3 regions of the Serratia sp. Ae19-1 genome follow, and region 1 is predicted to be linked to each of the others. Evidence: predicted binding sites of a transcription regulator. Region 1 holds the regulator's gene; each other region holds the start of a gene.
The links. Region 1 encodes PhoB, which activates phosphate uptake and scavenging genes when phosphate is short. Its sites were predicted from a motif close to CTGTCATAAAACTGNCNNAT; they were not measured.
Positions count from the first base shown of each region.

Region 1 (4,160 bases):
CGTTCAGCAGCTCGATACCGCTGGCGCGCTGATGCAGCCCATCCAGATCGGTTTTGGCCTGTTTGTGGGATTCGAACACCTGTTCGGACAATCGCCCGTAGATTTCGGTGCCGGTCAGTTCTTCCAACAGCTCGGCGCGATCGTTGGCGTCGGCGTTGAGGAAGGCGGCGAACTGCCCCTGAGACAGCATCATCGACTTGGTGAAGCGGCCGAAGTCCAGCCCGGTGATGGCGGCGGTGATCTCCAGCTTGTCGCGCACTTTGTCCGCCAGGATCTTGCCGTCTTCGCGGCGCGCCAGTTCGACTTTCGGCGCCTGCAGGTTGCCGTCCGGCGCGTTTTTGGCGCGGCGCTGACTCCAGAAGGCGCGATAGCCGACGCCCTTGACCTCGAACTCGACTTCCGCCAACGATTCGGCGGTATGGCGGGTCATCAGTTCATTCTGGCTTGGCGTGACGTTGAGGCGCGGCGTCTGGTGGTATAGCGCCAGGCAGATGGCGTCCAGCAGGGTGGTTTTGCCCGCGCCGGTCGGGCCGGTAATGGCGAACAGACCGTTGCTGGCGAACGGCTCGGCGGTGAAGTCAATCTTCCATTCGCCCTGCAGCGAGTTGAGGTTTTTTAAGCGCAGGCTGAGGATTTTCATGGGTTGTTCTCCTCGGCGTTGTGCTGCACCGCATCGACCACCTGGCGGAACATTTGGCGCATCCGCTGTTGGCGCGTTTCGGGCAGCTCAGTCTCCTGCGCCAGGCGCCGCTCGAACACTTCATTGACGCTCAGTTCGTTGAGCGTTTCCTTATCCTGCTGTGCGATCGCCTGGCGGCGCTGTTCTTTGCTGCGCCGCAGCAGCACCACTTCCACCGGTAGCTCGTCTGCCAGCAGCTGAATGCGGCGCTGGATGTCGCTGAGGTAGTCCTGCGTCGCCACTTCGATATCCAGCCACACCGGCAGCTCACCGTCATAATCGGCAAACTGCCGCAGCTGCCGTTCGATCTCGGCCAGATCGCCTTTGATCAGCTGCATGGGCTGAAACTGCGGGATCGTTAACGCTTCCACCTGCTGCAAAGCGCCGTCGGCGAAATCGACCATAAAGACGCTTTTGGCTTTGCCCAGTTCATCGAAGCTGAGCGGGATCGGCGAGCCGCTATAGCGAATGTGCTCCGATTTGGCGACGTTCTGCGCGCGGTGGATGTGGCCCAACGCGATATAGTCGGCGGGAGGAAAGGCCTGCGCCGGAAAGGCGTCGAGGGTGCCGATATAGATGTCGCGCACCGAGTCGGAGGTGGTGACGCCGACGGTGGTCAGGTGGCCGGTGGCGACGATCGGCAGCGGCAGGCCCAATTGGTCGCGGTGCTCGCAGGCCGCCTGATACAGCGTTTGGTAATGTTCGGCGATGGCTTCCTGTAACGCCTGCTGTTTCTGCGCGCCGGATTCGCCGGCGCGGCTGGTGAGCAGATCGCGTGGCCGCAAGAACGGGATGGCGCACAGCACCGCGCCCGGCTGGCCGTCGCGCCGGTTCAGCACCAGGATCTGCTGTTCGGGGGCGCTTTGCGCGCTCGCGATCACCGTGGTGTTCAGGCAGGAGAGCAGTTCACGCGATTCGTTCAGCGTCGCCACCGAATCGTGGTTGCCGCCCAGCACCACCAGTTGGCAGCCGGTGCGCTGCAGTTCCACCACGAAGCGGTTGTACAGTTCGCGGGCGTAGCTGGGCGGCGAGCCGGTATCGAATAGATCCCCGGCGACGATCAGCGCATCCACCTGCTGCTGCTCTACCTGTTTGATCAGCCAGTTCAGAAAAGCCTGGTGCTCGGCGGCGCGGCTTTTGGTGAAAAAGTACTGGCCAAGGTGCCAGTCAGAGGTGTGGATCAGGCGCATGACACTCCCGGGTGCAAAGGTAATGGCGATGATTATAAAGGCCGCGGCGCCGGCTGTCCCGGCGCAATGGCGAGGGCAGCGGAATGATTTTTCTTTACTATGGGAAATAATCGCTATGCTTACTGCCTATAACAGCCGCTTTTTTTCATAAAAGTGTCACAAAACTGACGCATAATGGCGCCCGCAAAGTCGCTAACACATTGGCAGGATTGACGATGGCAAGACGCATACTGGTGGTGGAAGACGAAGCGCCGATCCGTGAGATGGTGTGCTTTGTGTTGGAACAGAATGGTTACCAACCGTTGGAAGCCGAGGATTATGACAGCGCCGTGACGCGCCTGTCTGAGCCGTTCCCTGATTTGGTGTTGCTCGATTGGATGCTGCCCGGCGGTTCCGGCATTCAGTTTATCAAGCATATGAAGCGCGAAGCGCTGACCCGCGATATCCCGGTGATGATGTTGACCGCGCGCGGCGAAGAGGAAGACCGGGTGCGCGGCCTGGAAGTGGGGGCGGATGATTACATCACCAAGCCGTTCTCGCCCAAGGAGCTGGTGGCACGCATCAAAGCGGTCATGCGCCGTATTTCACCGATGGCGGTGGAAGAAGTGATTGAAATGCAAGGACTGAGCCTGGATCCGTCCTCCCACCGCGTGATGGCGAACGATCAGGCGCTGGACATGGGGCCGACCGAGTTCAAGCTGCTGCACTTCTTTATGACCCACCCGGAGCGGGTTTATAGCCGCGAGCAGTTGCTTAATCACGTCTGGGGCACTAACGTTTATGTGGAAGACCGTACCGTTGACGTGCATATCCGTCGGCTCCGCAAGGCGTTAGAAACCAGTGGGCATGATAAAATGGTTCAAACCGTTCGGGGCACCGGCTACCGGTTCTCAACGCGCTACTGATCGCGCCGCGCTGGAGAATATGCCGTGTTAGAACGTCTGTCGTGGAAGAGGCTGGCTCTGGAGCTGGCTCTTTTTTGTCTGCCCGCCTTACTGCTGGGGCTGATTTTCGGTTATCTGCCCTGGTTCCTGCTGGCCTCAGCGCTGGCTGCGCTGGTGTGGAATTTCTACAACCAGCTCAAACTCTCCCATTGGCTGTGGATCGACCGCAGCATGACGCCGCCGCCCGGCCGCTGGAGCTGGGAGCCGTTGTTCTATGGCCTGTATCAGATGCAGCAGCGCAACCGCCGCCGCCGCCGCGAGCTGGCGCTGCTGATCAAGCGCTTTCGCAGCGGGGCCGAATCGCTGCCTGACGCGGTGGTGATGACCACCGTCGAAGGCAATATCTTCTGGTGCAACGGCCTGGCGCAGCATCTGCTCGGCTTCCGCTGGCCGGAAGACAACGGCCAGCACATCCTCAACCTGCTGCGTTATCCGGAGTTCAGCCACTATTTGCAACAGCAGGAGTTTTCGCGCCCGCTGACGCTGCAGTTGAACAACGAACATTACGTCGAATTCCGCGTGATGCCCTATTCCGAAGGGCAACTGCTGATGGTGGCGCGCGACGTCACCCAGATGCGCCAGCTGGAAGGGGCGCGGCGCAACTTCTTCGCCAACGTCAGCCATGAGCTGCGCACGCCGTTGACGGTGCTGCAGGGCTACCTGGAAATGATGGGCGACGAAGAGCAGGACGGCTCGCTGCGTAGCAAGGCGCTGAGCACCATGCAAGAGCAGACCCGCCGGATGGACGGGCTGGTCAAACAGCTGCTGACGCTGTCGCGCATCGAGGCGGCGCCCAATGTCGACATGAACGAACGGGTGGATATCCCGCTGATGCTGCGGGTGTTGCAGCGCGAGGCGCAATCGCTGAGCGGCGGCAATCACGAGATCGCTTTCCGGGTGAACGAACAGCTCAAAGTGTTCGGCAATGAAGACCAGTTGCGCAGCGCGGTGTCTAACCTGGTGTACAACGCGGTCAACCACACGCCGAAGGGCACCCATATCGAAGTCAGCTGGCAGCAGACGGCACATGGTGCGCAGTTCCAGGTCAGCGACAACGGGCCGGGCATCGCCGCCGAGCACCTTCCGCGCCTGACCGAGCGTTTTTATCGCGTCGACAAGGCCCGTTCGCGCCAGACCGGCGGCAGTGGGCTGGGGCTGGCGATCGTCAAACACGCGCTCAGCCATCACGACGCGCGGCTGGAGATCCTCAGCGAACCGGGGATCGGCACCCGCTTTATCTTTACCTTACCCAACCGGTTGATTGTTCCGGCCGCTTTATCAGAGAATGCGGTGAAAAATTAACGCGAGACACCGGTATGACCCGAATTACCCGAGGGCTGTTGCTTT
Region 1 is NZ_JBCHWD010000001.1:122,488-126,647, forward strand. It holds gene sbcC (exonuclease subunit SbcC) at 1-640, opposite strand, end outside; gene sbcD (exonuclease subunit SbcD) at 637-1,869, opposite strand; gene phoB (phosphate response regulator transcription factor PhoB) at 2,085-2,774, shown strand; gene phoR (phosphate regulon sensor histidine kinase PhoR) at 2,799-4,115, shown strand; gene AAIE04_RS00670 (PstS family phosphate ABC transporter substrate-binding protein) at 4,130-4,160, shown strand, end outside.

Region 2 (4,160 bases), on a different contig from region 1:
CTGCGCGCTCCGGCAGCCCGCTGGTTATCGGCCGCGGCGTCGGGGAGAACTTCATCGCTTCCGATCAGCTGGCGCTGCTGCCGGTGACTCGCCGCTTCATCTTCCTGGAAGAGGGCGACGTGGTGGAAGTAACTCGCCGCACCGTCAACATCTTCGACAAGCAGGGCAACGCCATCGAGCGCCCTGAGATCGAATCCCAGGTGCAGTATGACGCCGGCGACAAAGGCGCTTACCGCCACTACATGCAAAAAGAGATCTACGAACAGCCGCTGGCGCTGAAAAACACCCTGGAAGGGCGCTTCAGCCATGGCCAAATCAACCTGAGCGAGCTGGGCCCACACGCCGACGAGTTGCTGGCCAAGGTGCAGCACGTGCAGATCATCGCCTGCGGGACGTCTTACCACTCCGGCATGGTGGCGCGTTACTGGTTCGAAGCGCTGGCCGGCGTGCCGTGCGACGTCGAGATCGCGTCCGAATTCCGTTACCGCAAATCGGCAGTGCGTCCGGGCAGCCTGATCATCACCCTGTCGCAGTCCGGCGAAACCGCTGACACCCTGGCGGCGCTGCGTCTGTCCAAAGAGCTGGGCTATCTCGGTTCGCTGGCCGTTTGTAACGTTGCCGGCTCTTCGCTGGTGCGCGAATCCGATCTGGCGCTGATGACCAAAGCCGGTACGGAAATTGGCGTCGCCTCAACCAAAGCCTTCACCACTCAGCTTACCGTGCTGTTGATGCTGGTGGCGCGCCTGGGCCGCCTGAAAGGCATGGCGGAAAGCGTGGAGCAAGAGATCGTGCACGGCTTGCAGGCGCTGCCGGCGCGTATCGAGCAAATGCTGTCGATGGATAAACAGATCGAAGCGCTGGCGGAAGGTTTCTCCGACAAGCACCATGCGCTGTTCCTCGGCCGCGGCGATCAGTATCCGATCGCCATGGAAGGGGCGCTGAAGCTGAAAGAGATCTCCTATATTCATGCTGAAGCTTATGCGGCGGGCGAGTTGAAACACGGCCCACTGGCGCTGATCGATGCCGATATGCCGGTGATCGTCGTGGCGCCGAACAACGAACTGCTGGAAAAGCTGAAGTCCAACATTGAAGAAGTGCGCGCGCGCGGCGGTCAGCTGTACGTGTTCGCCGATCAGGACGCCGGTTTCGTCAGCAGCGAAGGCATGACCATCATTCCTCTGCCGCACGTCGAGGAAATCGTGGCGCCTATCTTCTACACCGTGCCGTTGCAGCTGCTGTCTTACCACGTGGCGCTGATCAAAGGCACCGACGTTGACCAGCCGCGCAACCTGGCGAAGTCTGTCACCGTAGAGTAATCTGCCGCAGGTAAACTGCAAAAGCCGGCCTTCGCGCCGGCTTTTTTCATGAGCAGCGTAAAAGATGACGGCGAGGTTGATTCGGCGATAAAGGTTGTCATATTCAAGCGGATAGGTCGTGCCAAAACGGTTTTTTTATTGTTTGGCAATTGCGCTGTTTTTAATCTAACGAATTGATTTGTAAGTAAACAAACACCATTCAGACAGACTGTAATATAACTGTCATATTGCGTACATTTTTCTGTCACCAAACTGTCCTATTTTCCCTCCTGCAGCAATACTTACTCTGATTAAAACGACTCGAAGTCGATTTTAAATATCCCATTAGGAGGGATTATGAAACTGATGCGTACCACCGTCGCCAGTATTGTGGCAGCGACCTTCTCCCTGACCGCCGTGTCCGCGTTCGCTGCTGCCAGCCTGACCGGTGCAGGTGCGACATTCCCCGCTCCGGTTTACGCCAAGTGGGCAGATTCTTATCAGAAAGAAACCGGCAATAAAGTTAACTATCAGGGCATCGGCTCCTCTGGCGGCGTGAAGCAAATCGTGGCCAACACCGTTGACTTTGGCGCCTCCGACGCCCCGCTGTCTGACGACAAGCTGGCGGCCGATGGCCTGTTCCAGTTCCCGACCGTGATCGGCGGCGTGGTGCTGGCCGTGAATATCCCGGGCATCAAATCCGGCGAACTGACTCTGGACGGTAAAACCCTGGGTGATATCTACCTGGGCAACGTCAAAAAATGGAACGATCCGGCTATCACCAAGCTGAACCCTGGCGTGAAACTGCCTGACCAGAACATCGCCGTGGTGCGCCGCGCCGACGGTTCCGGCACCTCGTTCGTGTTCACCAGCTACCTGTCCAAGGCCAACGCGCAGTGGAAAGAGAAGATTGGCGCCGGTTCTACCGTTAACTGGCCGACCGGTCTGGGCGGCAAAGGCAACGACGGCATCGCCGCCTTCGTTCAGCGTCTGCCTGGCTCTATCGGCTATGTAGAATACGCGTACGCCAAGCAGAACAACCTGGCTTACACCAAGCTGATTTCCGCCGACGGCAAGCCGGTCAGCCCGACCGAAGAGAGCTTCAGCAACGCCGCCAAAGGCGCGGATTGGAGCAAAACCTTCGCTCAGGATCTGACCGATCAGAAAGGCGACAACGTGTGGCCAATCACCTCCACCACCTTCATTCTGGTGCACAAAGAGCAGAAAAATCCTGCTCAGGGTGCCGAAGTGCTGAAGTTCTTCGACTGGGCCTACAAAACCGGCGGCAAACAGGCTAACGAGCTGGATTACGCCACTCTGCCGAAAGAAGTGGTTGAGCAGGTGCGTGCAGCCTGGAAAACCAACGTAAAAGACAGTTCAGGTAAAGCGCTGTACTAACAACGCAGGGGCGCGGGTTCGCCGCGCCCCACAAGTTCTTCAGGCTCCAATCCCGGTTGGGGCTGCCAGGGTTCAAACAGAGAGTAATCTATGGCTGAGTACAAGCCGACCATCAAAGCACCGGGCAAAAACGGTGACATCATTTTCAGCGCGCTGGTGAGACTGGCTGCGCTGATTACCCTATTGTTGCTGGGCGGCATCATCGTTTCGCTGATCTTCGCCTCCTGGCCAAGCATGCAGAAATTCGGCTTCGCTTTCCTGTGGACCAAAGAGTGGGATGCGCCGGCGGAGCAGTTCGGCGCGCTGGTGCCGATCTACGGCACCGTGGTCACCTCGCTTATCGCGCTGATCATCGCCGTGCCGGTCAGTTTCGGCATCGCGCTGTTCCTGACCGAACTGGCGCCGAACTGGTTGAAGCGGCCGCTGGGCATCGCCATTGAGCTGTTGGCGGCCATTCCGAGCATCGTCTACGGCATGTGGGGCCTGTTCGTGTTCGCCCCGCTGTTCGCCGAATATTTCCAGACGCCGGTGGGCGAAGTGCTGTCGGGCATTCCGATCGTCGGCGAGCTGTTCTCCGGCCCGGCCTTCGGCATCGGCATCCTGGCCGCCGGGGTGATCCTGGCTATCATGATCATTCCTTACATCGCCGCGGTGATGCGCGACGTGTTCGAACAGACCCCGGTAATGATGAAAGAGTCGGCCTACGGCATCGGCTGCACCACCTGGGAAGTCATCTGGCGCATCGTGCTGCCGTTCACCAAAAACGGCGTTATCGGCGGCGTGATGCTGGGCCTGGGCCGCGCGCTGGGGGAAACCATGGCGGTGACCTTTATCATCGGCAACACCTACCAGCTCGACAGCGCTTCGCTGTATATGCCGGGCAACAGCATCACCTCGGCGCTGGCCAACGAATTCGCCGAAGCCGAGTCCGGCGTGCACACCGCCGCGTTGATGGAGCTGGGCCTGATTCTGTTTGTTATCACCTTTATCGTGCTGGCGCTGTCGAAACTGATGATCATGCGTCTGGCCAAGAATGAGGGGCGTTAACATGGCGACGATGGATATGCAAAACGCAGTCGTGCTGGCGGAAAGCCGCCGCAAAATGCAGGCCTGGCGCCGGCAGAAAAACCGCCTCGCGCTGTTCTTGTCGATGGCGACCATGGCGTTCGGGTTGTTCTGGCTGATCTGGATCCTGATTGCCACCGTCACCAAAGGCTTCGACGGCATGTCGCTGGCGCTGTTCACCGAGATGACCCCGCCACCGAACACCGCGGGCGGCGGCCTGGCCAACGCCATCGCCGGCAGCGGCCTGCTGATCCTGTGGGCGACCATCTTCGGTACGCCGCTCGGCATCATGGCCGGCATCTATCTGGCGGAATACGGCCGCAAATCCTGGCTGGCGGAAGTGATCCGCTTTATCAACGACATTCTGCTGTCCGCACCGTCGATCGTGGTGGGCCTGTTCGT
Region 2 is NZ_JBCHWD010000002.1:580,714-584,873, reverse strand. It holds gene glmS (glutamine--fructose-6-phosphate transaminase (isomerizing)) at 1-1,316, shown strand, start outside; gene pstS (phosphate ABC transporter substrate-binding protein PstS) at 1,653-2,693, shown strand; gene pstC (phosphate ABC transporter permease PstC) at 2,784-3,740, shown strand; gene pstA (phosphate ABC transporter permease PstA) at 3,742-4,160, shown strand, end outside.
Region 2: the regulator PhoB is predicted to act here: its motif matches at 1,558-1,577, upstream of pstS (phosphate ABC transporter substrate-binding protein PstS).

Region 3 (4,160 bases), on a different contig from region 1:
CAACGTCAACTTCCAGCTGACCAGCGCCCTGCTGGCGGGCCAGGTCGATGCGGTGATCGGCGGCTACCGCAACATCGAAGCGCTGGAGCTCAAGCTGCAGGGTAAAGAACCGGTGGTGTTCAACGTCGAAGATTACGGCGTGCCGGCCTACGACGAGCTGATCATCGTCGCCAACCGCGATGCGGTGAACGAGCCGAAAATTCGCAAATTCCTCGCCGCGCTGAAGCAAGGCAGCGACTACCTGCACGCGCACCCGCAGGACACCTGGCTGGCGTTTGCCAAGGCGCACCCGGAGCTGAATACCGAGCTGAACAAGCAGGCCTGGCAAGCCAGCCTGCCGCTGTTCGCGCGCGATCCGGCCAAGCTGGATCGCGCCCGCTACCAGGCTTACGAGCAGTTCCTGTTCGACAACAAGCTGATCAAGAAAATCACCCCGGTAGAACAGTACGCGGTGGAACTGGACTGATCACGCCGAGGCGGCCGGCGGCGCCACCGTCACCTCACCCTGGCCGCTGCGCTGCAATGCCGCCTTCACCAGCCCGTTGGCCTTGCAGCGTTCAATAAAGCCGTTCACATAGGCGGCGCCCTGCGTTTTTTGCCGCGGCACCGCCATTGCCTGACGGATGGCGGTGAAATGCCCCTCCAGCACCCGGTAGCCCGGATGGGCGGCCGCGGCGGCCAGCAGCGGCTGACGCACGCCGGCCGCCGCCTCCAGCCCCCGTTCGAAAAACAGCGCGATCGCCTCGGCAGAGGTTGCCGCCCGCACCAGTTGCGCCTGCTGCAGCGTGCGCGATAAAAACAGGTCATACGCCGCCCCCTGGCCGACCGCAATGCGCACTTCCGGCCTGTCGAGCTGCGCCACCTCAAAGTAAGGCGCGTCGTTCGCCACCAGGTAAGTCCCCTCGATGATCACGTAGGGTTCGCTGAACGCAATCTGCGCCGCGCGCACCGGCTCGATGGCCATAAACGCCAGGTTCCAGGCGCCGCTGTCCAGATCGGCGAACACCTTGCCCGCCGCGTCATAGGTCACCAGCTCGAGCGTCACGCCCAGTTCCTGAGCCAGCGCGCTGGCCAGCTCCACCGAAGCCCCCTGCGGTTTGCCGCCGGCCCCCGCCTGCGCCAGCACCGGATTGCCGTAGTTGATCGCCGCGCGCAACACGCCTTGCGGGGCCAAATCCTCGAGTACCGCTGCGGAAATCGTCTGCATACTTCCTCCTGAATGGCTGATGGGCGCGCCGTCGTGGCGCTCATTAAGCGTAGAGCGAAACCTCCGACCAGCAAGCTTTCGCCGCCGTGGCCGCCGCTGGCGTGATTAACGTCACACTATCGTCATAAAAATGTACAATAGCCGCCGCTCGTCGGCCGTAGCGGGAGATCGCGCGTTGTTCCGCCGCCGGCAATAGGCTATACCCTTCACTTTTCGCGCCGCGGCACGGCCGGCGGCGCAGACCAGGGCAGCAACGTTTTTTCCAATCAGACAGGGTTTGGCGGATGGTTTTAGCAGTCGTTTCGTTTGTTCTCTTTTTGGCGTCGATTTTGATTTATCGCACCCGGGCCGCCGCCAACCGCTGGTGGTTCGCCATTTTGCTGACGCTGCTCGGCAGCTATCTGGTGCTGAACGTCATCCTGATCGCCAGCAACTACTTTACCGGCGACGGCATCACCGATGCGGTGATCTACACCGTCACCAGTAGCCTCAAGGGCGCCGGCGTCAGCAAATACGTGCTGCCGTTTATCGGCCTGCTGGCGGCGCTGGGGGGAATTTTCGCCGTGCTGGCCCGCAGCCTGCTGCGCCGCAAGGCTAAAGGCAGCAGCGTGGCCTACAGCGTCGTCGCCGTGCTGCTGGCGCTGTTTTCGGTCGGCACCACCCCGGCGTTTCAGGACATTTCGCTGTTGGTCAAGAGCCAGATCGTCGGCGATACCGCCGATTTCACCACCTACTACAAGGCGCCGAAAAAGACCGTGCAGGGCAAGCGGCCGAACCTGGTGTATATCTATGCCGAGAGCCTGGAGCGCACCTACTTCGACACCGAGCTGTTTCCCGGTTTGGCCGACGAACTGAATGCCCTGCGCGCCGACAGCATCGACTTCAGCAACACCCAGCAGCTGCCGGGTACCGGTTACACCATCGCCGGCATGGTCGCCTCGCAGTGCGGCATTCCGCTGTTCGCGCCCTTCGACGGTAACGCCTCCAGCGCGGTCTCCACCTTCTACCCGGAGAACGTCTGCCTGGGCGACGTGCTGAAGGCCGCCGGCTACAGCAACTATTTCTACCAGGGCGCCGAGCTGGCGTTCGCCGGTAAAGACACCTTCCTGAAATCCCACGGCTTCGATCACGTTTACGGCTTCAAAGAGCTGCGCGATCGGGTCGCCGATCCAAGCTATAAAAACGACTGGGGCTGGTACGACGACACCGTGCTGGACGTGGTGTACGGCAAGTTTGTCGAACTGTCCGAACAGCGCCAACCGTTCTCGCTGTTTACCCTGACCGTCGACACCCATCACCCGGACGGTTTTATCTCCGCCGGCTGCAGCAAGCAAAGTTACGCCTGGCAGAATAAGGACAACCGCTCGCTGAGCGCGGTGGCCTGCAGTCAGCAGCACATCGCCGCGCTGATCGACAAGATCAAACGCTCGCCGTACTTCAGCAATACCGTGATCGTGGTGTCTTCCGACCACCTGGCGATGAACAACACCGCCTACGACATTCTGACCAAGCAGAAGCGCCGCAACCTGTTCTTCATCATCGACGGCACCCGGCCGCAGGCGGAGCAGCGCCACGAAAAGCGCAGCACACTGGATAACGGCGCCACGGTGCTGGACGTGATGGGCGGCGACAACTATATCGGCCTCGGCCGCAGCAGCCTGTCGGCGCCGTCGCTGTCTACGGTGTTCCTGAACATCGAAGAGAAGATCAACGGCTGGAAACCGGCGGTGATCAACCAGTGGGGCCTGCCGAACCGCATCAGCGACTACAGCGTGGATACACGCCAGCGCAGCTTCAGCTTCTCCGGCGTCACCTATAAGGTGCCGTTCATCCTGCGGGTGGGCGATAACCGCATCGAACCGATGTTCAACGTCTATCTCTCCACCCCGCTGCGCAAGCAGCTGGCCGGGCTGGGGGCGGGGGAGAAATTCGTCTGGGTCGATAAATGCTACGAGATCGGCCGGGTCTGGGCGCCGCAGTTGGCGCTGAGCACCGACATCTGCGTGGCCTCAGGTACCCTGGCCTCGCCGCCGCAGATCGCGCAGGCGAGCGGCGAGCGCTTTCGCGGCAAGGTAAACTTTGGTGCCCCGACGGCGGACAGCGTCGCCGACTACCAAAACGCCGTCGCCCGCCTGCAGGTGGACGACGCGGCGGTGAAATACCGGGCGGACGCCATCGAGTTCATGCTGCCCGGCATGCCGGAACAGGTGAAGTCCATCACCGGCGTCTCCGCCGTCGAGGAATGGGGCCGCTGGTCCGACGCCAATCTGGCGCCGGCGGTGAACATCGATTACGTCGATCCGCTGCCTAAAACCTTCGATCTGGTGCTGCGCGCCCGCGCCTACGGCAACAACGTCGGCGAACCGATTTCGGTGCGCGTCGGCGACGAAGAGCATTTCGTGTCGCTCGGCGAACAGGACAGCACCGTCACCCTGCGCTTCGATAACCCGCGCGGCGCGCAAAACATCAGCATTACGCCGCCGGCGCCGACCGAGCCGAAAGAGAGCGCCAGCGGCGGCTTCACGCCGAAGAAGCTGGGCATCGGCTTGGTGTCGCTGAAGGTCGAAACGGCCGACCCCGCTTCCTGATCCCCCTGCGCCGCGGGCGCGGTATTTTCTTTGCCGCGCCCGTCATTTCGACCAAGCTTTTACGCCTTTCTTCGGCTAACCTGTGACGGTGAAACGCCGCAGCCCCGCCACAGAGCCGGGACATCCAAGGAGAAAGTATGAGCTATGCCCCACCTCGCAGCGGCCTCAGCGCCGATCAGGCACTCGATCAACTGGAAGCCCTGTATGACGCCGCGGTAGACGCGCTGCGTCAGGCGGTCAGCGACTTTATCAGCCACGGCACGCTGCCGGATCCGCAGGCGCGCGCCGCCGGGCTGTTCGTGTACCCCGAGCTGCGCGTCAGCTGGGACGGGCAGCAATCCGGCCCGAGCAAAACCCGCGCCTTC
Region 3 is NZ_JBCHWD010000003.1:348,739-352,898, forward strand. It holds gene AAIE04_RS11845 (ABC transporter substrate-binding protein) at 1-466, shown strand, start outside; gene AAIE04_RS11850 (transporter substrate-binding domain-containing protein) at 467-1,207, opposite strand; gene opgB (phosphatidylglycerol--membrane-oligosaccharide glycerophosphotransferase) at 1,492-3,795, shown strand; gene AAIE04_RS11860 (AMP nucleosidase) at 3,933-4,160, shown strand, end outside.
Region 3: the regulator PhoB is predicted to act here: its motif matches at 1,327-1,346, upstream of opgB (phosphatidylglycerol--membrane-oligosaccharide glycerophosphotransferase).